3 regions of the Oerskovia paurometabola genome follow, and region 3 is predicted to be linked to each of the others. Evidence: riboswitches for the same ligand, from Rfam matches in the RefSeq annotation. Region 3 holds a riboswitch; each other region holds the start of a gene.
What was found. A riboswitch is a leader RNA that binds a small molecule or an ion and turns the genes downstream of it on or off. The one in region 3 is predicted to bind S-adenosylmethionine.
Positions count from the first base shown of each region.

Region 1 (6,950 bases), 320 kb from region 3:
CACCAGGAGTCGACCGCGAGCACGGGCGACGCCCGCTCGATCTCGACGGTCTCCGTCCCGGGCGAGCGCTCCCTCTCGCACGCCTTCGGCACGTTCGTCGACGAGACCGAGAAGGCGTACGACGCCGCGGTCGACCCGGCCGGAGTGGGCAACGAGCTCAACGTCGGATGGGACCTGGTGCTCGCGCAGGGAGACGTGCTGGGCGTGCGTGCCACGACGTACTCCTTCACGGGCGGGGCGAACGGCACGACCGGCGCCCAGACGTTCTACACCGACCTCCCGCGCGCGACCACGACGTGGTCCTCGGACCTCTTCACGGCCGACGGCCGCAAGCAGGCCGCGCAGTGGGTCGACGCGGCGCTCGACCAGGCCGGGCTCGGGTTCGAGGAGCCGGTGCCCGCGTCGGAGGACACCTTCCGGGACGTTCGCCTGGGGCCCGACGGCGCCGCGACCCTGGTCTTCTCCCCCGGCCTGGTCTCTGCCCGCTCGGACGGAGAGCTGGCCGTGCGCATCGAGCCCGACGCGACGCGGACGGTCCTGTCCGCGGTCGGGAAGCAGCTCGCGGACACCGCGTCGAGCGGCACCCCGTTCATGGGGATCACGCCGCCGCCCGTCGAGCCCCCCGTGACGACCCCGCCCGTGCCGCCCGCGTCCCCGGGAGCCCCGGACTGCTCGGTGCTCAGGTGCGTGGCCCTGACGTTCGACGACGGACCCGGCAAGCACACGTCGCGCCTGCTCGACACCCTCGCCGAGAAGCAGGCCAAGGCGACGTTCTTCCTCGTCGGCCGGTCCGTCACGTCGCACCCCGACCTGGTCCGCCGCGAGGTCGCCGAAGGGCACGCCATCGGGAACCACACCTGGTCCCACCCGGACCTGTCCAAGCTCGGCACGGACCAGATCACGGACGAGCTGACGTCGACGGCGGACGCGGTCGAGGCCGCGTCAGGCGTCCGACCGACCCTCGTGCGCCCTCCGTACGGCGCGACGAGCGACACTGTGACGAGCGTCCTCTCCCAGCGGAACGAGCCGGCGATCCTGTGGGACGTCGACACCGAGGACTGGAAGAACAAGGACGCGGCCATGACGACCGAACGGGCGCTCGCAGGCGTCCGACCTGGGGCGATCCTCCTGATGCACGACATCCACGCCTCGACCGTCGACGCCGTCCCGGGCATCGTGGACGGTCTGCGGGCTGCCGGCTACACGCTCGTAACGGTGCCCGATTTGCTCGGCCCTGACCTGGTTGGCGGACAGGCGTACTTCAATCGTTAGCATCAGGGCTAGCACAGTCGGAGTAACCCCTGTACCGTAGCCGGTGAGATTGCAGTGCCTCGCTTGTCCTTGCGCAACGGCCCCATGCCACCGCGAACCTTGTTACCCAAGAGTTGACGACGAACACCGTGATGTTCGGCTCCAGATCATGGAGCTGTTTGAAACTCTAGAAGGAGATCCCCATGGCATTGGGAACCGTGAAGTGGTTCAACGGCGAAAAGGGCTACGGCTTCATCGCACCTGAGGACGGCAGCGCCGACGTGTTCGCGCACTACTCCGCCATCCAGACGCAGGGCTTCCGCTCGCTCGAGGAGAACCAGCGCGTCGAGTTCGACGTGACGCAGGGCCCCAAGGGCCCGCAGGCGGAGAACATCCGCCCGCTCTGATCTCACTCGCCTCCGGGCGTAGCTGATCATTGAACGAGTGCCCCCGACCGTCTCGGTCGGGGGCACTCGTGCGTCCAGGACCAGGTGCTCCCTGTGCTCGGTCGGTGACGCCGTGGTAGAACTGAGAACGGTCCAGAGGACCAGCGAACCGCCCTCCGGCGTGCTGGTCCGGCAACCGCGCGACGCGCACGGTGCTCCCGGAGGAAGACCCGCCCCCACGACCGTGGGGGAAGAGCGAGGCCCGACGTCGTAGGGCGCCTCCTCGTGCCCCTCACCCGGGGAGCCTCCCGGGTGGGCGTGCGCACGCGGGTGAGCCCCGTCGTCGGGCACGGAGAGAAGGAGCACCATGGCCGAGCGCGTCATGGAACGCCGGGCGACGGTCGTCGCCTGTCCCCCGCCCACCGTGTGCGACCGGTTCGACACGGGGCACCTGCTGCACCCCGTCCACGAGCGCATGCTCCGCAACCGGCCCTGGGGGTGGCGCGAGGGCGTCGTGCTCGCGGTGCGGACGACCAGCGGCGGCACCGAGGTCGTCGTCGAGTACGCGACGGGCGAGGGAGCGTGCCGGGTGTGGCACCACACGAGCCTCGCCCTCGACCCCGGGGTCACCGTGCGGGTGCACGAGCAGTACCACGCGCTCGAGCTCGCGGGACGGGCGCTCAACGTCCGGCTGGTCGGCGGGGTGGGTCCGGCGCCGGAGCCGCCCCACGCTCGCCGCTGAGTGCGTGATCCGGCTGCGACTCGCCGGGCGTCTCGCAGCCGGACCATCCACTCGACGGAACGGGCGGGCCGGGCGCCGCGTTGAACCGGTGAGGGCACCCGCCCTCGACGGTTCGACCAGAAGGACACGCTCATGGGATTCCTCGACCGCCTCCTCGGCCGCACCCCGCAGGACGACAGGCTTCACGGCTCGGCAGAGCGTCCCGGTGCGCCCGCCTACGGCACTGCGCCCCCGGCCCCGACCGGCCCCGCGCGCAGCGAGGACGACGTCGCGATCGACCGCTACCGCTACCTGCTGCGCACGGCTCCCCCGGAGGCCGTCGAGCAGGCGCACGCCGAGGCGTTCGAGCGGCTGACGCCCGAGCAGCGTCGACGCGTGCTGACCGAGCTGGGTGAGAACGTGCCGCCCGCCGAGCGCGCTACCTCCGACGACCCGCAGTCGCTCGCCCGCATGGCGACCCGCGCCGAGATGCGCAACCCCGGCACGCTCGAACGGTCGTTCGGCGGCAGGCAGGGGGGGCCGGGCGGGCCGGGCGGGCCGGGCGGGCCGGGCGGGCCGGGCATGGGCTCGATGATCGGCTCGAGCATGCTCGGCACCATCGCGGGCGTCGTGATCGGCTCCGCGGTCGCCAACATGATGTTCGGCCCGATGTTCGGCGACCCCACGGCCGACTTCGCGGGCGACGGCGGCACCTCGGGCGCAGGCGACCCGGGCGCGACCGAGGGCGACCCCGGAGCCGGCGACACGGGCGGCGGCGACTTCACCGAGGCCGGAGGCGGGGGCGACCTGGGTGGGGGCTTCGGCGACTTCGGCGGTGGGGACTTCGGCGGTGGGGACTTCGGCGGATTCGGAGACTTCTGAGGACCTCGTCCGCCCGGCCCTCGCTCGGACGGAGCCGACGGTCCGCCGGGCCGAGGCATTGCCCTGGCGCGCGACACGGTCGACACTGGTGCCCGGCATCACGCCGCTCGTGACCCGCGACCTCGGAGGATCCGATGTACGACCCGTCCAGCCGCCTCGAGCCGGTCGGCACGACCGCCGTCCATCCCGCGGTCGCCCGCTGGGTGGCCCACTCGCCGTACTCCTCGCCCGGGGAGCACGCCCAGCTCCTGCGGGGCGTACCCACCGACCCGGACGCGCTGGGGCAGGTGGCACGCAACGTGATCGCGCACTATCGCGCCGAGGCCGAGTTCATGCCGGCCGAGCGTGCCACGGACGTCGACAGCCGGTGGCTCGCGACGATCCTCGACCTCGACCACTCCCGGCACGGGACCGCGCTCACCGAGCCCCGGGCGGTCTGCGACCGGGTGGGAGGCTGCTGCCGGGACCACTCGCTGCTGACCGTCGGGGTGCTGCGAGAGCACGGCATCCCCGCCAGGACCCGCGTGGGGTTCGTCTCGTACTTCACGCCCGGCTTCCACCACGATCACGTCGTCGTCGAGCACTGGGCGGACGGCCGCTGGTTGCGCTGGGACCCCGAGCTCACCGCGGGAGACCCGGTGTTCCCGTTCGACCCCCTGGATCTTCCACGGGGCACGGGGGATGTCGCCGAGGACCTGGCTCTACCGTTCGTCCCCGCAGCCACGGCCTGGCTCGCGCTCCGTGCCGGGCTGGCGGACGCGGACCTGTTCGGAGTGGACCCGGGGCTGCCGTTCCGCGGCGACTGGTTCGTCCACGACTACGTCCTGTTCGAGCTGGCCCACCGTCAGGGGGACGAGCTGCTGCTGTGGGACACGTGGGGGGCGATGAGCACGGACGACACGCTCGAGGGCGCCGACCTCACGCTGGTCGACGAGATCGCGACCCTGCTCGTCCGTGCCGACCAGGGCGACCAGGAGGCGGAGGAGGAGCTCACCGCACGCTATGCCGTCGACGACCGCCTGCATCCTGGGCCACGGGTGCGCACCCTCTCCCCCACGGGACCCAGCAGATGGACCGACCTCACCGACCGGCACCTCGACGCCGCCGGCAGCCTGAGGCCGCCGACCGCCTGAGTGCGGGGTAGTCGTCGTCGGGAGCCCGACACGACGACGACTACCCCGCACTCAGCGGAGCGGCGAGCGGCTGCCCGAGCTGCACAGACCGATGAACGCGCCCAGCTCGGCGAGCTCCTCGGGGTGGTTCGGCAGGTAGTCGGTGAGCCGGGGCGAGCGGACCACGACCGCGCACCACTGACCCCGCGAGACCGCGACGTTGACGCGGTTGCGCGAGAGGAGGAACTCCATGCCGCGCGGCACGTCCTCGCGCGCCGAGGCCGTCATCGAGACGATCGCGACGGGCGCCTCCTTGCCCTGGAACTTGTCGACCGTGCCGACGCGCACGTCGCCCAGCCCCGCGGCCGCGAGCGCGTGGCGCACGGTCCACACCTGCGCGTTGTAGGGGGCCACGACGACGAAGTCGTCCTCCGTGAGTGCTCGCGAGGCAGGTGCGGCGCCGTCCGACCCACCGGGCCCTCCGGGGTACCACGTCGTCCCGAGCAGCCCCTTGACCTGCCGCACGATCTCCTGCGCCTCCTCGACCGAGGACACCGCGTTGCCCGCGTGCTCGACCTCGACGACGTGCACGCCGGGCTCGACGCCCACGAGGACCCGCTCGCCCGCGGCGGCCTCCGCGTGCAGGAGCCCTTCGTACGCGAGCTCCGAGACGGCGTCGCACAGCGCGGGGTGCATGCGCCACGAGCGGGCAAGGAAGTAGCCGAACTCGGGCGGCAGCACGTCGTGCCCGCCGCCGGCACGGGTCAGCCACCCGAGCGCCGACTGGTCGACGGGCTCGGGGTGCTGACCCTGCGAGACCTGCGGGAGCTGCTGCGGGTCGCCGAGCAGCAGGAGCCTCTGCGCGGCCCGGGAGACCGCGATCGTGTTGGCGAGCGAGAACTGCCCGGCCTCGTCGATCACGAGCAGGTCGAGCTCGCCGTCGCCGAAGCGTTCGGCGTGCGCGAAGTCCCAGGCCGTCCCGCCGACGACGCAGGGACCCTCGGCGACGAAGGCCGCGGTCTGCGGGGAGTCGACGAGGCGCCAGGGCACGAGCCGCGACCCTTCGGGCAGGGCGGCCGCCGCGACGTCGTCGGGCAGGCCTGCGCCCACCTCACGGCCGACGGCCGACACGTCGCGCCCCTTGGGACCCGAGGCCTTCTTGCCCACGCGGTCCGCGGGCACGCCGCCCTTGGTGATCACGCCCGCGAGGACGTTCTCGACGACGTCGTGCGACTGCGCCACGACGCCCACGCGCCACCCCTCGGCGACGAGGCGGCCGACGACCTTGGACGCGAGGTGGGTCTTGCCCGTGCCGGGCGGGCCCTGGACACCCAGGTAGGAGCCGTCGAGGTCCCTGACCGCGTCGGTCACGGCGTCGACGTACCGCTCGGGGCCGTCGCCCAGGACGGGCAGCGGGTCGCCGGACACCGTGCGCGGCGGGCGACGGCGGAGCAGGTCGAGCGCCGGGTGGTCCGGGAGCACCAGGGGCGCCTGCGGCCCGTAGGGATTCTGCGCCTGCACGGTCGTGGCCAGCGCCCGGATCGACGCCTCCTGCTGGGGCGTCGGCAGCACCTGCCCGACCGCGAGCGCCATGGGCAGCGCGTCGTGCGGAGCGACCCCCTTGGGCACGGGCAGGCGCACGTCGAGGACGTCGACCTCACGCCCGTTCCCCAGCCGTCCGCGCTCGACGCCGTAGACGCGCACGCTCCCCGTCGACCACCGCACCGCGCCGTGCGCGGGCTCGATCCCCTCGGGTGCCGGTCCCTCGAAGAGCGCGGTGGCGCCGTCGTACCCGGCCTTGAGCTCCGAACCGTCCGGCAGCTCGCCGAACAGGCGCAGGCGACGCGACGGGTTGCTGCGCGGTGTGGCCTTCGCCCAGTCCTCGATCACCTCGGCCCGTTCCACGAGGAAGTACGCGCGCGGCGTCTGCCACTGGTCGACCGGGTCCTTGAGGCGCGCGAAGAACTCCTGCCAGAACGGCTTGGCCTCGCGCCAGTAGTACCCGACGCCCGCGCCCAGGAGCGCGACGGCCTCCTCGTCGTCGGTCCGTCCGTCCCCCGCGCGACCGTCCACGCCGCCCGCGAGCGCGCGGACGTCGAGCTCGACCTGCTCGGCCTCGGCGCGCTTGGCGCGGCGCGCGACCTCCGCGTCGGTCAGCTCGAGCGCGGGTGGCAGGTCGTCCTCCCAGCCGTCGCCGGCAGGGGCGGCGAGCGGGCCCGGGGCGGAGGTCGCGGGAGCGGCGCGCCCCGCGAGCCCCAGGAGGAACTCGTGCAGGCGCAGGGTCGAGAGGCAGTCGTACTCGTTGTAGTCGGCGATGCCGTGCAGCAGGCGCTCGGCCTCCTCGGTGCGGCCCGCGTCGCGCGCCGCGCAGTACGTCGCGTACGCCACGACCGACGCCGCGGCGTCCGTGACGTCGCCGCCCCGGAGCTGGTCGCCCATGTAGAGGGGTTCGAGCTTCTTGATCGAGTACGACGGCGCCGACACCTTGAGCGAGTGGCGCACGGTCGAGTAGAGGTCCACGAGGACGCCCTCGCGCAGGAGGTCGTCGACCTCCTGCTCGTACACGCCGTGCCGGGCCGCGATCGAGAGCAGGTGCGT
Region 1 covers NZ_JAFBBV010000001.1:346,888-353,837, reverse strand. The annotation lists gene JOD48_RS01575 (polysaccharide deacetylase family protein) at 1-1,272, shown strand, start outside; gene JOD48_RS01570 (cold-shock protein) at 1,455-1,658, shown strand; SAM riboswitch class IV at 1,788-1,899, shown strand; gene JOD48_RS01565 (hypothetical protein) at 2,005-2,379, shown strand; gene JOD48_RS01560 (hypothetical protein) at 2,512-3,240, shown strand; gene JOD48_RS01555 (transglutaminase-like domain-containing protein) at 3,375-4,373, shown strand; gene JOD48_RS01550 (TM0106 family RecB-like putative nuclease) at 4,425-6,950, opposite strand, start outside.
Region 1: another riboswitch for S-adenosylmethionine. It lies ahead of JOD48_RS01565 (hypothetical protein); the one in region 3 lies ahead of JOD48_RS03005 (rhodanese-like domain-containing protein).

Region 2 (6,950 bases), 2.2 Mb from region 3:
GTCCTGCGGCACCAGGCCGATCCTGCGCCCGCGGACCTCGCGCCACTCGCCCTCGCTCAGCCCGGTCAGGTCCTGCCCGCCGAACCGGATCGTGCCCGACGTACGGCGGCCCCCGCGCGGCAGCAGGTTGATGACCGCGTGGGCCGTGGTGCTCTTGCCGGACCCCGACTCCCCCACCAGCGCCACGACCTCGCCCGCATGGACCTGGAGCGAGACCCCGTCGACGGCGGGCGCGTCACCTCCCGTCGTCGTGCGGTAGCCGACGTGGAGATCCCGGACGTCCAGCAGGACGTCGTCGGGCACGGGGACGCTCATCGGTCCTCTCCGTCCTTCTCGAGCGAGCGGGAGACGCGGTTGGCCGACAGCACGACCGCGACGATCACGAGCCCCGGCAGCGTCGTGAGCCACCACGCGGCGGCGAGGTAGTCGCGCCCGCCGGACACCAGCGCACCCCATTCCGGGGTCGGGGGCGCGGCCCCGTAGCCCAGGAAGCTCAGGGCCGAGATCGCGAGGACGGACGACCCCAGCTCGAGCGCGGTCAGCGCCACCACGGGGCCCGCCGAGTTGGGCAGGACGTGACGTCGCAGCACCGTGTACCAGCGCACGCCCGACGCACGGGCGGCCTCGACGTACGTCGTCGACGACGTCCGCAGAGCCTCCGCACGCATGACGCGCGCGAACGCCGCGATCGTCGTGATGCCGACCGCGATCGCCACCTTGACCGTGCCGAACCCCAGCACCGTGATGATCGCGAGCGAGAGCAGCAGGCTCGGCACCGCGAGCAGCACGTCGACCACCCTCCCCACGACGTCGTCGACCCACCCCCGCAAGAAGCCCGCGAGCAGGCCCAGCAACGAGCCGACCGACAGCCCCAGCGCGACCGCGATCACGGTCGCGCTCAGCGAGAGCCACGAGCCGTGCACGACCCGGGCGTACACGTCGCGCCCCAGGTGGTCGGTGCCGAACAGGTGCTCGCCGCTCGGCGCCTGCAGGCGGTCCGCCGGGACCCCCGTGATCGGGTCCTGGGACGCGAAGACGCCCGGTGCGAGCGCCCACGCGACCACGAGCAGCAGGAACAGCACCGCGAGCAGCAGGCCGGGGCGGCGCAGCACCGCGATCCCTGCCCGGCCGAGCGCGCGCAGCGACGACCACGCTCCCCTGACGCGGCGGTCCGTGGCGTCGAGCGGGGCCGGGTCGGTGAAGGACGGCCGCGCGTCGGACCCGTCGAGCGGGGCCGGCCCGTCCGGCGCGGGAGCGTCCGGGGACAAGGTCTCCGGGACGGTGTAGGTGTCGAGTCGTGCGGTCATGATGTCCTCCTCCGTGCCCTCACGCCGCGGCGGAGGGCTGGCGGGTCGTGATCCGGGGGTCGAGCACGGGGTAGAGCAGGTCCACCAGCAGGGTCACGACGACGAAGACCAGGGCCGAGAAGACCACGATGGCCTGGACCACGGGCACGTCCTGCTGGTTGACCGCGGTCACCGTCAGGCGACCGACCCCGGCCCGGGAGAAGACCGTCTCGGTCACGACCGCACCGGCCAGGAGTCCCCCGACCGTCACGCCGAGCACCGTGAGCGCCGGGATGGACGCGTTGCGCAGGGCGTGACCGAAGTGCACGCGCGCACGCCCCGCGCCCTTGGCCCGAGCGGTCTCGACGTAGGGCTCAGCCAGGGTCTGGCGCAGGCTGCGCGAGAGGACCTGCGCGAACGCGGCGCTCGCGGGGATCGCGAGCGTGCACGCCGGCAGGACGAGGCTCTCGAACCCCTCGTTGCCCATGGCGGGGAACAGCCGCAGCTCGAACGAGAACCACTGGAGCAGGAGCAGCCCCACCCAGAACGTCGGCAACGAGATGCCCAGGGCCGGCAGCGACGCGAGCGCGTGCCGGAGCCAGCGGGCGCGCGGGAAGGTGCTCGCGAGCGCGAGCGCGGCTCCGCCGACGAGCGCGAGCCCGAGGGCCAGGGCCGTGAGCTGGAGCGTGGGCGGCAGCGCCTCGGCCAGGAGCTTGGTGGCGGGCGCCCCCGAGGAGAACGAGCGCCCGAAGTCCAGGTGCAGCGCTCCCCACAGGCCGTGCGCGTACTGGACCAGGACGGGGCGGTCGAGCCCTTGCTCGGCACGCAGGCGCGCGACGAGCTCGGGGTCCGAGAGGTCGCCGTCGGCTCCGGCCGCCTTGATCGAGGCCGCGTCGCTCGGCAGGACGTAGAGCAGGAAGAAGGAGATCGTGAAGGCCGCCCAGAGGACGAAGCCTCCCTGCCCCAGGCGGCGGGCGATGTACCGGCCCATGGTCGGCTCCTCTCGGGTGGTGACGTGCGGATGGTGACGCGGGTCGTGACGCGCAGGTGGTCGGATCGGTGGCGGGAGCGCCGGCCCGGCGGGACGCTCGCGACGCGTCCCGCCGAGCCGCTGCTCAGTCCTGCTGGACCCAGGCGCCGTAGAAGTCGAGGCGGGTCGACGCCTCGAAGCCCAGGCCCTGGACCGTGTCGGCCGCCGCGATCGTCGTCGAGAGCTCGTAGACCGGGATCGCATGCCCCTGCTGGACCAGGAGACGCGCAGCCTGGGTCACGAGCTCCTGCCGCTCGGCCGGGTCCGTCGACGCGGCCGAGCGGTCGAGCAGGTCGTCGACCTCCTCGGGTGCCCGCTTGTTGATGTTGCGCGCGTTGGCCGAGAAGATCGTGCGCAGCACGTCGGGGTCCGAGCGCGTCAGGTTGTAGTAGTCGAAGTCGAAGTCCCCGGACTTCTTGAGCTCGGTGGACTCGGCGACCGTGACCTGCTTGAGCTGGAGGTCCACGCCGATCTTCGCGAGCTGCTGCTGGACGAGCTCGAGCGGCTCGGCCACCTGCCAGAACGTGACCGTGGTGGACAGCCGCTGACCGTCCTTGACCCGCACACCGTCGGCGCCCTCGACCCAGCCGGCGTCGTCGAGGAGCGCCTCCGCACCGTCCGGGTCGTACGCGAGGTCGTCCGAGACGTCGGCCCACAGCGGGGTCGAGTGCGACAGCACGCTCGTCGCAGGCTCGTCCTGCGGGGTCAGCAGGGTCGCGGCGATCTCCTCGCGGTCGATGCCCTTGCTGATCGCCTGCCGCACCGCCGGGTCGGCGGCGAGCGGTCGCGACTCGTTGGGGAAGAGGTTGAAGACGACGCCCGGGTTCGCCCGGTACGCGAGCCAGAAGCCGTTGCCGTCGAACTGCGGCAGGTCGACCGTGCTGATGGCCGCGGTCGCGTCGATCTGGCCCGAGAGCAGGCTGCCGGTACGCACGCTGGCCTCGGGCACGAACTTCACGGTCACGGTGTCGAGGTACGCCTCCCCGGTGTGGTCGTCGGCCCCGGAGGCCCAGTCGTAGCCGGCGACCTTCTCGAGCACGACCTCCTGGTCGAACGTGTAGGACCTCACCGCGAACGGCCCGGAGCCCACGAACTTCCCGGCGCACCGGTCCTCGACGCTGAGCGCGGCGGAAGCGGGCGAGAGCAGTCCGAGCGAGAACGTCGAGGACGCCTGGAGGAACTGCGCGCTGGGTGCCGAGAAGTCGACCCGCACGGTGCGGGGGTCCACGACCGTGGTTCCCTCGTACCCGACGAGGTAGGCAGAGCCGAGGGAGGCCGCCGCGCCGAGCTCGACGATCTTGTCGAAGTTCGTCTTGACCGCGGCCGCGTCGATCGGCGTGCCGTCGGCGAACGTCGGCCCCTCACGGAGCGCGAACGTGAAGCTCGTGGCGTCCGCGTCGACCTCCCAGCTCTCCGCGAGCCACGGCAGGATCTCTCCCGTGTCCGGGTCCTGCGCGGTGAGCGAGGCCACGGTCTGGCGGGCCGAGGCGATCGCGTCGTTGTTCCCGACCTGCTGGGGGTCGATGCAGTGCGAGTCGACCGTGACCGCGAAGGTGAGGTTGCCGCCCGGGACGGGCTCCGCCGTCGGGCCGGGGGACGCGCCGTCCGCGGTGCTGCCGCCACCGGAGCCGCACGCCCCGAGCAGGAGCGCCGTCGCGGCGAGGGAGGCCGCGACGAGCGCGCGGCGGGACGGGGCCGTGCGGCCGCCGGGCCCCGAGGGCCAGGTCGAGAGGGACATGCGAGCAGTGCTCCTTCGGTCGTGCGCGCCGTCGGTCCGGCACGGCCGGGGCGCTGAGGGGTCGCCGACGGACCGTGGGTGCGTCGGATCGACGCCGGGCTCACGGTGAGCGGCGGTGGGGGCCGTCAGGGGACGGCGAGGGTGGGACGGGATGTCGGCCGCACGTCAGGAGCGGCGAGGGTTCAGCCGCGTGTCAGCGACAACAGAGCACGAGGGTCCCCGCGTCGAGGCAGCGGACACCCCTGCCGTCGAGCCCCTGTTGCGTTCCGAGTGCGCGCATCGCCCGTTCCTCCGTGTGCTTACCGCGCCCGACGGGTCGCGGTCAGGTACCACCCGGAGCACCCCGTCACGTCGAAGGGTTGCTGGCCAGCGAGCCGGGTCTTGGCGCTGGCGCTCTTCACCTGCCGCACAGGAAAGCCGCCCGAGGCCACCGAGTCAAGGGGTGAGCAGACCGTCCCACCCCGTGAGACGACTCAGGACGCCTTGCGCTTGCGCCCCACGAGCACGAGGTCGTCGCGGTGCACGATCTCGCGGTCGTACCCCTCGCCGAGCTTGTCGCGCAGCTCGTGCGTCGAACGGCCGAGCAGGTCCGGGATGTCGCTCGAGTCGAACGCGACGAGGCCGCGCGCGATCACGCGCCCGTCGGGGGCGACGAGCTCGACGGGGTCGCCCGCGTCGAAGTCTCCCGTGACGCCGACCACGCCCGCGGGCAGCAGCGACGCGCGTCCGCCCAGGACCGCGGCGACCGCTCCCTCGTCGAGCTCGAGTCGTCCGCGCGTGCGGGCCGCGTGCGCGAGCCACAGGCGCCGGCGCGTGGTGCGCTTGCCCGTCACGGCGAACCAGGTCCCCACCTCGTGCCCCGCGAGCGCGCCCTCGGCGTGCGCGGCCTTGGTCAGGACGACCGGGATGCCCGAGCCCGTCGCGATGCGCACCGACTCGAGCTTGGTGAGCATGCCGCCGGTCCCGATCGAGCTGCCCCGGCCCGTGACCTCGATGCCTTCGAGGTCGAGGGCGGACCGGACCTCGCGGATGCGCTGCGTGCCCGGGCGCGAGGGCGGGCCGTCGTACAGGCCGTCGACGTCGGTCAGCAGGACCATCGCGTCGGCGCGCACCAGGTGCGAGACCAGGGCCGCGAGACGGTCGTTGTCCCCGAAGCGGATCTCGTCGGTCGCGACCGCGTCGTTCTCGTTGACGACCGGCACGATGCCCAGGTCCAGGAGCCGCTCGAGCGAGCGCTGCGCGTTGCGGTAGTGCCCGCGGCGGATGGTGTCCTCGGCCGTGAGGAGCACCTGGCCCACGCGGATGCCGTACTCGGCGAACGCCTGGGCGTAGCGGGCGACCAGGAGCCCCTGCCCCACCGAGGCCGCGGCCTGGGCCGTCGCGAGGTCGCGCGGTCGCGCGCTCAGGCCCAGCGGACCGATCCCCGCGGCGATCGCCCCCGACGTCACGAGCACGACCTGCCCGCCCGCCGCGTGGCGGGCCGCGATCACGTCGACGAGCGCGTGCAGGGCCGGGACGCTGAGGTGCCCGTCCGGTCCGGTGAGGGACGAGGAGCCGATCTTGACGACGACCCGGTGGGCCGTGGCGACCTGGGAGCGTGCGGAGAGCGCATTCACGGCCTCATCATCCCGCGCCGGGCGCTCGGACGGGGCGCCGTTTCACCGTGTGACACCTCACGGTGGGACGGCGTGGGCGGCATGCCGCCGGCCCGGGCCCGACGACGACGCTCCCCCTGGGCGCCCGCCCCGCCCGGGCGGCGGGGTCGAGACCCCCGGGGACGCCGCAGGGCGGGCACGACCCGAGGGGCCGTACCCGCCCTGCGGGCGGACGTGCGGTCGACGACGCTCGTCGACCCGCGCGGGAGGTCAGTCCTGGTCGGGGTCCGTCCAGTGGCCGGACTCGCGCTCGGTCCAGAGCTCGGCGCGGGCCTCGGCCTTGGCGTCCATGCGCTCGGTGTACTCGCGGCGCTTGTCGGTACGCGTGGGGCGCGAGGTGTCCTCGAGGCGCAGGTCGGAGCCGCGGGGGCCGCCGAGGTGCTCGGCGCCCGTGATGAGCGTGGGCTCCCAGTCGAACACGACCGCGTTCTTGTCGGAGCCGATGCGCACCTCGTCGCCCGCGACGGCGCCGGCCTTGAAGAGCTTCTCCTCGACCCCCAGGCGTGCGAGGCGGTCCGCGAGGTAGCCCACGGCCTCGTCGTTCGAGAAGTCGGTCTGGCGGACCCAGCGCTCGGGCTTGGAGCCACGGACCTCGTAGTAGAAGCCGGTCTCGGCACCACCCTTGCGGGTCACGGTGAAGCCCGCGTCGTCGACGGCCTTGGGGCGCAGGATCGTGCGCGCCGGGGCGGGGGCCGGGGCCTCGCGGCGGGCCTGGTCGACGAGCTCGGCGAGCGCGAACGTCAGGGGACGCAGGCCCTCGTGGCTCGCGGTCGAGATCTCGAAGACGCGCAGGCCGCGGGCCTCGAGGTCGGGGCGCACGAGCTCGGCGAGCTCGCGGGCCTCGGGGACGTCGATCTTGTTGAGCACCACGAGGCGCGGACGCTCGTTGAGCGGGAGGCGGGCCCCCTCGATGTCGAGGTCGCCCGCGTAGGCGTCGAGCTCGGCCTCGAGGGCCTCGAGGTCGGAGATCGGGTCACGATCGGGCTCGAGCGTCGCGCAGTCGAGCACGTGCACGATCACGGCGGTGCGCTCGATGTGGCGCAGGAACTCGAGGCCGAGCCCCTTGCCCTGGCTCGCGCCGGGGATGAGGCCGGGGACGTCGGCGACGGTGTAGCGCGAGTCGCCCGCCTGGACCACGCCCAGGTTGGGCACGAGGGTCGTGAACGGGTAGTCGGCGATCTTGGGCCGGGCTGCGGAGATCGCGGCGACGAGCGAGGACTTGCCCGCGCTCGGGAACCCGA
Region 2 covers NZ_JAFBBV010000001.1:2,909,254-2,916,203, forward strand. The annotation lists gene JOD48_RS13200 (dipeptide ABC transporter ATP-binding protein) at 1-315, opposite strand, end outside; gene JOD48_RS13205 (ABC transporter permease) at 312-1,307, opposite strand; gene JOD48_RS13210 (ABC transporter permease) at 1,327-2,277, opposite strand; gene JOD48_RS13215 (ABC transporter substrate-binding protein) at 2,402-4,054, opposite strand; SAM riboswitch class IV at 4,345-4,456, opposite strand; gene proB (glutamate 5-kinase) at 4,528-5,670, opposite strand; gene obgE (GTPase ObgE) at 5,920-6,950, opposite strand, start outside.
Region 2: another riboswitch for S-adenosylmethionine. It lies ahead of JOD48_RS13215 (ABC transporter substrate-binding protein); the one in region 3 lies ahead of JOD48_RS03005 (rhodanese-like domain-containing protein).

Region 3 (6,950 bases):
CCAGGAGCGGGTGCGCGCAGAAGCGGCCGTCGCGCACGCCGATGCCGTGCTCGGCCGACAAGTAGGCCGCGACCAGCCCCGCGTCGGAACCGTCGACCGAGAACGTCACGACCCCCACGGGGTCGACCGCGTCGGCCCAGGCGCGCACGACGCGTACGCCGTCGATCGCCTCCAGGCCCTCGACGAGGCGGGCCCGCAGCTCGGTCTCGTGCGCGACGAGCACGCCGGGCTCGAGGGCCGCGAGCGCGTCGCACGCGGAGGCGAGCGCGACCGCGCCGATCACGTTGGGCGACCCGGCCTCGTGCCGCGCCGGGGCGCTCTGCCACGTGGTGCCGTCGAGCGTCACGTTGCGCACCGCGCCGCCGCCGGCGAGGTAGGGCGTGCCGGTGTCGAGCCAGTCGCGGCGGCCCACGAGCGCGCCCGCACCGAACGGCGCGTACGTCTTGTGCCCAGAGAACGCGACGTAGTCCACGTCGCTCGCGGCGAGCGAGACGCCGCGGTGCGGGACGAGCTGTGCGCCGTCGAGCAGGACGCGCGCGCCGGCGTCGTGCGCCGCGGCCACGACCTCGGCGAGGGGCAGCGACTCGCCCGTGACGTTCGAGGCCCCCGTGATCGCGACGAGCGCGTACGGGAAGCGCGAGAGCTCGGCGCGCAGGCCCGACAGGGTCTCGGCGACGGTCGCACCGCCGACCAGGACCGTGGCGCCCCCCGTGCGCTGCCAGGGCAGGAGGTTCGCGTGGTGCTCGACGTCGAGGACGAGCACACGCCCCGGCGAGCCGTCGGCCTGGGCCGGGACGCAGCCCGCGAGGAGGTTGAGGGAGTCCGTGGTGTTGCGCGTGACGATCGTGACGTCGTCCTCGCGCGCCCCCACGAACGCGCCGATGGTCTGACGCGCAGCCTCGTAGAGGGCCGTCGACACCTGGGAGAGGTAGCCCGCGCCGCGGTGCACGCTCGCGTACAGCGGCAGGACCTCGGTGACCCGGTCGGCCACGACCTGGAGCGCCGGTGCCGAGGCCGCGACGTCGAGGTTCGCGTACGGGACGCTGCGCCCGTCGACGAGGGGGACCAGGGTGTCGCTGCCCACGACGGGCAGCACGGCACACGAGGTAGGGGCTTCGATGACTGCATGTGCGCTCATGGCACGTCCTCCGGTGGTCGTCGGAGTTCGCCGTGCCGGCCCCTCCGCGCTTGCCCCCCTCCTGATAGAGAGGGACCTGGTCGTCACCCGGGGCACCCCACCGCGGAGGAGGGTTGCCGGCCAGCAAACCGGGGTTTTGCGCTGGCACTCATGACCTGGTGTCCAGGATGGTCGAGGCGCGCGGAGCGTGTCAACCGGTGGGCACAGCGTCTCGGATGATGAGCAGAGGCAACCTGTCAGGTGGGCAGATCCGGCGAATCGGACGCTGTCGCGAGACTCTCGACCCGCTGCGCGTCGGAGCGGTACATGGCCGCGTGCTCCCGGAAGTCGTCGCGTCCGGTCGCGGCCGCACGCTCGTCCGTGAACGCCGCGAGCTCGTCGAGCCGCGCGACCACGACGGTCAGGACCTCCCGGCGCGAGTACGGCATCCCGTACGCGCGGACCAGGGCGTCGAGGCGCGCCAACGGGTCCAGCCGCCCGACGACGTCGCTCCCCTCCGACTCCCCCGCGTCCGCCACGAGGGGCGCGAGCCGGTAGCCGAGGTAGGCCAGGTCCCAGATCCGGGGGCCGGGGCTCGCGGTGTCGAAGTCGATGAGCCCGACCACGGCCCCGTCACGGAAGACCAGGTTGTACGGGGCGACGTCGTTGTGGCACACGACCTCGGCAGGCTCGTGCGGTGCGGTCTGCCAGGTGGGGGCCGCCGGCAGAGCGTCGGGGACGAGGGCGGCGGCGCCTGTGTCGAGGAACCCGACGCTCGCGTCGTGCACGCGCCGCAGCAGCGCGCCCGCGTCCCGGAGCACCGACTCGTCCCAGACCCACGGTGGCAGCGGGTAGTTCCCGACGTCACCGGGGAGGAACGACAGCACCTCGCGCCCCTGCTCGTCCGTCCCGAGCGGCTCCGGCACCTCGGCGACGCCCTGTGCGCGCAGGTGCCGCAGGAGCGCCTGGACCGTGGGCGTCCAGGGCCCTGCGGTGCGGCGGACGGTGTCGCCTCGCCGCACCACGGTCGTCGAGTTCCCACCGGCCAGGGGCTCCTCGGCCTGGTCGGGCGCGCGGTCGGGTTCGGGGAGGTGGCTCATGCGCAGGAACCTAGCCCGACCACCCTGCGAGACACCTGTTCTTTTCCGTGGTCACGGTGGCGTACGATCCGACGCAACCATCCAGAGCGGCTGAGTGACTTGGCACGATGACGCCGCAGCAACCCCCCGGTGACGGGCGAGGGTGCTACCGCCACGACCGATGGAGGATCACCATGAGTGCCCCCGACCGCGCGACCGCTGCCCCGGTCCCCGACGCCCGTCCCGCCGACGGGTACGCCGGCGACATCACGCCCCAGCAGGCGTGGACCCTTCTCCAGAACGACCCGAGCGCCGTCCTCGTGGACGTCCGCACCGACGCCGAGTGGCGCTTCGTCGGGGTCCCCGACCTGTCCTCGACGGGCCGCGCGCCCGTCCTGACCCAGTGGGTCGACGTCGCGGGCCGCCCGAACCCGGCGTTCGTCGCGGAGCTCACCGCGGCCGGGCTGAGCCCTGAGCGTCCGGTCGTCTTCCTGTGCCGCTCGGGAGCCCGCTCGATCGGCGCGGCCAAGGCCGCGACCGCCGCGGGGCTGGGTCCCGCGTACAACGTCCTCGAGGGTTTCGAGGGAGCGCTCGACGGCGCCGGTCACCGTGGTTCCGACGGCTGGCGCGCCGCGGGCCTGCCCTGGACGCAGTCGTGAGCGCCGCGACCGGGGACGGCGTGCTCCGCATCCCCGCCGGCGTCCCGGGCGGCTCGGGTCGTGGCCCCCTCCCCCGTTCGGTCCGTCCCGACACGCTCGCGGTGCGCGGCGGCCACGCCCGCACCAACTTCGAGGAGACGAGCGAGGCGCTCTTCCTCACGCAGGGCTACGTGTACGGGAGCGCCGCGGAGGCCGAGGCCGCGTTCACGGGCGAGGTCGACCGCTTCATCTACTCGCGCTACGGCAACCCGACGGTGCACACGTTCGAGGAGCGGCTGCGCCTCATCGAGGGCGCCGAGGCCTGCTACGCGACCGCGTCGGGCATGTCCGCGGTCTTCACCTCGCTCGCGGCGCTGGTCGGTGCCGGGTCGCGCATCGTCGCGGCCCGCGCGCTGTTCGGCTCGTCGCTCGTGATCTTCGACGAGATCTTCGCCAAGTGGGGCGTGCGCACCGACTACGTCGACGGTCACGTGCTCTCGCAGTGGGAGGAGGCGCTGTCGACCCCCGCGGACGTCGTCTTCTTCGAGACCCCGTCCAACCCCATGCAGGACGTGATCGACGTGCGCCGCGTGAGCGAGCTCGCGCACGCCGCGGGTGCCGTCGTCGTGCTCGACAACGTGTTCGCCACCCCCGTCCTGCAGAAGCCGCTCGAGCTCGGCGCCGACGTCGTCGTGTACTCGGCGACCAAGCACATCGACGGGCAGGGCCGCGTGCTGGGCGGCGCGATCCTGGGTTCCGAGGAGTACGTCAAGGGACCCGTCCAGACCTTCATCCGCAACACGGGCCCCTCTCTCAGCGCGTTCAACGCCTGGGTCCTGGTCAAGGGGCTCGAGACGCTGTCGGTGCGCGTCAAGGCGCAGAACGCCTCGGCCCTCCAGGTCGCGACCGCGCTCGAGGAGCTGCCCGGCGTCACGGCCGTGCGCTACCCGTTCCTCGCCTCGCACCCGCAGGTCGAGCTCGCCAAGGCCCAGCAGAGCGGGGGCGGGACGGTCGTGACGTTCAACCTCGACGTGCCGGGCGCCGACGCCCCGGGCACCGACCCCGAGCTCCTCAAGAAGCGCACGTTCCAGTTCCTCGACGCGCTGCGGGTCGTGGACATCTCCAACAACCTGGGTGACGCCAAGTCGCTCATCACGCACCCCGCGACCACGACGCACCGCAAGCTGGGGCCGGACGGGCGTGCCGCCGTCGGGATCGCGGAGACGACCGTGCGCCTGTCGATCGGCCTCGAGGACCCGCTCGACCTGATCGAGGACGTCGAGCAGGCGCTGCGCCGCTGACCGTCCGGCCGGGTGCGGAGTACGTGTCGCGAAACCTGCCCGACGACGACACGTACTCCGCACCCAGCGGCCGCGCAGGAATACCCCGGCCGTATCCCGGGGTTGCACCAGGCGATGACTACCTCGCCGCGCCTCTCCGTCCTCGACCTCGTCCCCGTCCGCTCGGGACAGTCCTCCGCCCAGGCCATCGCCGCCTCCCTGGACCTCGTGCGCCTCGCCGACCGCCTCGGCTTCACGCGCTACTGGTTCGCCGAGCACCACAACATGCCCGCGGTCGCCGCGTCCGCACCGCCCGTCATGATCTCGGCGGCCGCCGCGGTGACCGAGCGGATCCGCGTCGGGTCGGGCGGCGTCATGCTCCCCAACCACGCGCCGCTCGTCGTCGCGGAGCAGTTCGCGGTCCTGGAGGCCATGGCCCCGGGGCGCGTCGACCTGGGCATCGGGCGCGCGCCCGGCAGCGACCCGGTCGTCACCGCCCTGCTGCGCAGCAGCGGCCCGACGTCCGACGTCGACCGCTTCCCCCAGCACGTCCAGGACATCCGCTCGCTCATGAGTGCCGAGGGCGCCTCGGTCCGCCTCACGACCGGTCAGGTCTACGACGTCCACGCGACTCCGGCCGCCGAGTCGGTGCCGACCGTGTGGTTGCTCGGGTCGAGCGACTACTCCGCGCGCCTGGCCGCCGAGCTCGGCCTGCCGTACGTGTTCGCCAACCACTTCTCGGGCGCCGGCATCGACGAGATCCTCGCCCTCTACCGCGACGGCTACCGCCCGTCGGCCGAGCACCCCGCGCCGGAGACGTTCCTGACGGTCAACGTGTCGGTCGCCCCGACGCTCGACGAGGCACGCGCCCGCGCGCTGCCGCAGGCGCGCATGATGGCCCGCCTGCGCTCGGGGAAGCCGCTGGGCGCCCAGGAGACGGTCGAGGACGCCGCGTCCACGCCGCTCGACGGGCTCACGTCCCAGATGGCCGAGGAGATGCTCGACCGCTGGATCGTCGACGAGCCCCAGGCCGCGGCCCGCCGCGTGCGCGAGCTCGCCTCCCGGCACGGCGTCGACGAGGTCATGGTCGTGCCCGTCGCGGGCTCGCGCGCCGACGAGTCGCTCGACGCGACGCCCGGCCGCACGCAGACGATCGAGCTGCTCGCGGCCGCGCTCGGAGACTGACGCCGAGCCGTGACCCCACCGAGCGACGACCGCACCCGACGGCCCGCCCACGCGGCGCCGTCGGGCGTGCCCGTCCTCGTCACGAGCCAGGCCTCGGTGCTGCTCGCCCCCAACCCTGGACCCATGACGCTCGACGGGACCAGGTCCTACGTCCTGGCCGCGCCCGGGGCGGGCACCCGCGTGGTCGTCGACCCCGGGCCCGACGACGTCGCTCACCTCACGACCCTGGCCGCCGGGCCGCCCGTCGAGCTCGTCCTGATCACGCACCGCCACGCGGACCACACCGCAGGGGCGGCACGCTTCGCCGAGCTCACGGGCGCACCGGTCCGCGCGGCCGACCCCGCGCACTGCCACCCGGCTCGTTCCCGCGACGCAGCGCCGTTGCTCGGCGGCGAGACGATCCACGCGGCCGGCCTGCGGATCGAGGTGCTCGCGACACCCGGGCACACGGGCGACTCGACGAGCTTCCGCCTCCCCGACGACGGCCCGCACGGCAGCGTGCTGACAGGCGACACCGTCCTGGGCCGCGGTACGACCGTCATCGCCGAGCCCGACGGCTCGTTGCGCGACTACCTCGCGAGCCTCGACCTGCTCGAGTCGCTCGGCGCTGCGACCGTGCTGCCCGCGCACGGCCCGCACCTGGACGACCTGTCCGTCGCCGTGCGGTCGTACCGCGAGCACCGGGCCGACCGGCTCGCGCAGGTGCGCACCGCGCTCGGGGACCGGGCGGGCGAGGCGGTGACCGAGGCGCTCGTCGACGACGTGACCGCCTCGGTGTACGGCGACGTCGCCCTCGGCGTGCTCCCCGCGGCGCGCCAGAGCGTCCGGGCGCAGCTCCGGTACCTCGCCGAGGGCGCATAGCGGCGGACGCCGCGGGACGAGCCCGGCCGACGCGCCGGGCCGCGGCGCCGGTGGTTGACTGACCGCGTGATCCCCTCCCGCCCGGACCTGCCCTCGACCCCCGTCCCGCGCGACCGCCTCGGGGCCGGCCCTGCGGTGCGTCTCGCGGTCGGGCTGCTCGTCGGGGCGGGCGTCGGGTTCTGGTTCGGCTCGCAGGGATACCCGCGCTTCGCATTCCTCGCGGGGTGGAGCGTCGCGGCCCTGCTGTTCATCGCGTGGACGTGGCTCGTCATCGCCCCCATGGACGCCCGGGTCACGGCGAGCCATGCCACACGCGAGGAGCCCTCGCGCCGGGTGACGCACCTGTTCATCCTGGCGGCGTCGGTCGTGAGCCTCGTGGGGGTCGCGCTCCTGCTGCTCGCGTCGCCCGACGACAAGCGGGCCCAGGCGCTCACCGCGGTGTTCGCCGTGGGGAGCATCGCGATCTCGTGGGCCGCCGTCCACACCCTGTTCGGCCTGGCCTACGCACGCCAGTACTACACGGGCACCGACGGCGGCATCGACTTCAACCAGGCCGAGCCGCCCCGGTACCTCGACTTCATGTACGTCGCGTTCACGGTCGGGATGAGCTTCGCGATCTCCGACACCAACGTGACGTCGGGCGAGATCCGGCGCACCACGCTGGGCCACGCCCTGCTGTCCTACCTGTTCGGGACCGTGATCATCGGCGCCGTCGTCAACCTGGTCGCGGGGCTCTGACCCCGCCGTCTCACCGGCTCCGGCGCGTCACGACGCTCGACACGAGCGCGGC
Region 3 covers NZ_JAFBBV010000001.1:669,450-676,399, reverse strand. The annotation lists gene JOD48_RS03015 (aminotransferase class V-fold PLP-dependent enzyme) at 1-1,138, opposite strand, end outside; SAM riboswitch class IV at 1,180-1,294, opposite strand; gene JOD48_RS03010 (phosphotransferase enzyme family protein) at 1,375-2,217, opposite strand; SAM riboswitch class I at 2,292-2,384, shown strand; gene JOD48_RS03005 (rhodanese-like domain-containing protein) at 2,391-2,855, shown strand; gene JOD48_RS03000 (O-succinylhomoserine sulfhydrylase) at 2,876-4,135, shown strand; gene JOD48_RS02995 (LLM class flavin-dependent oxidoreductase) at 4,250-5,299, shown strand; gene JOD48_RS02990 (MBL fold metallo-hydrolase) at 5,366-6,160, shown strand; gene JOD48_RS02985 (DUF1345 domain-containing protein) at 6,227-6,898, shown strand; gene JOD48_RS02980 (hypothetical protein) at 6,909-6,950, opposite strand, start outside.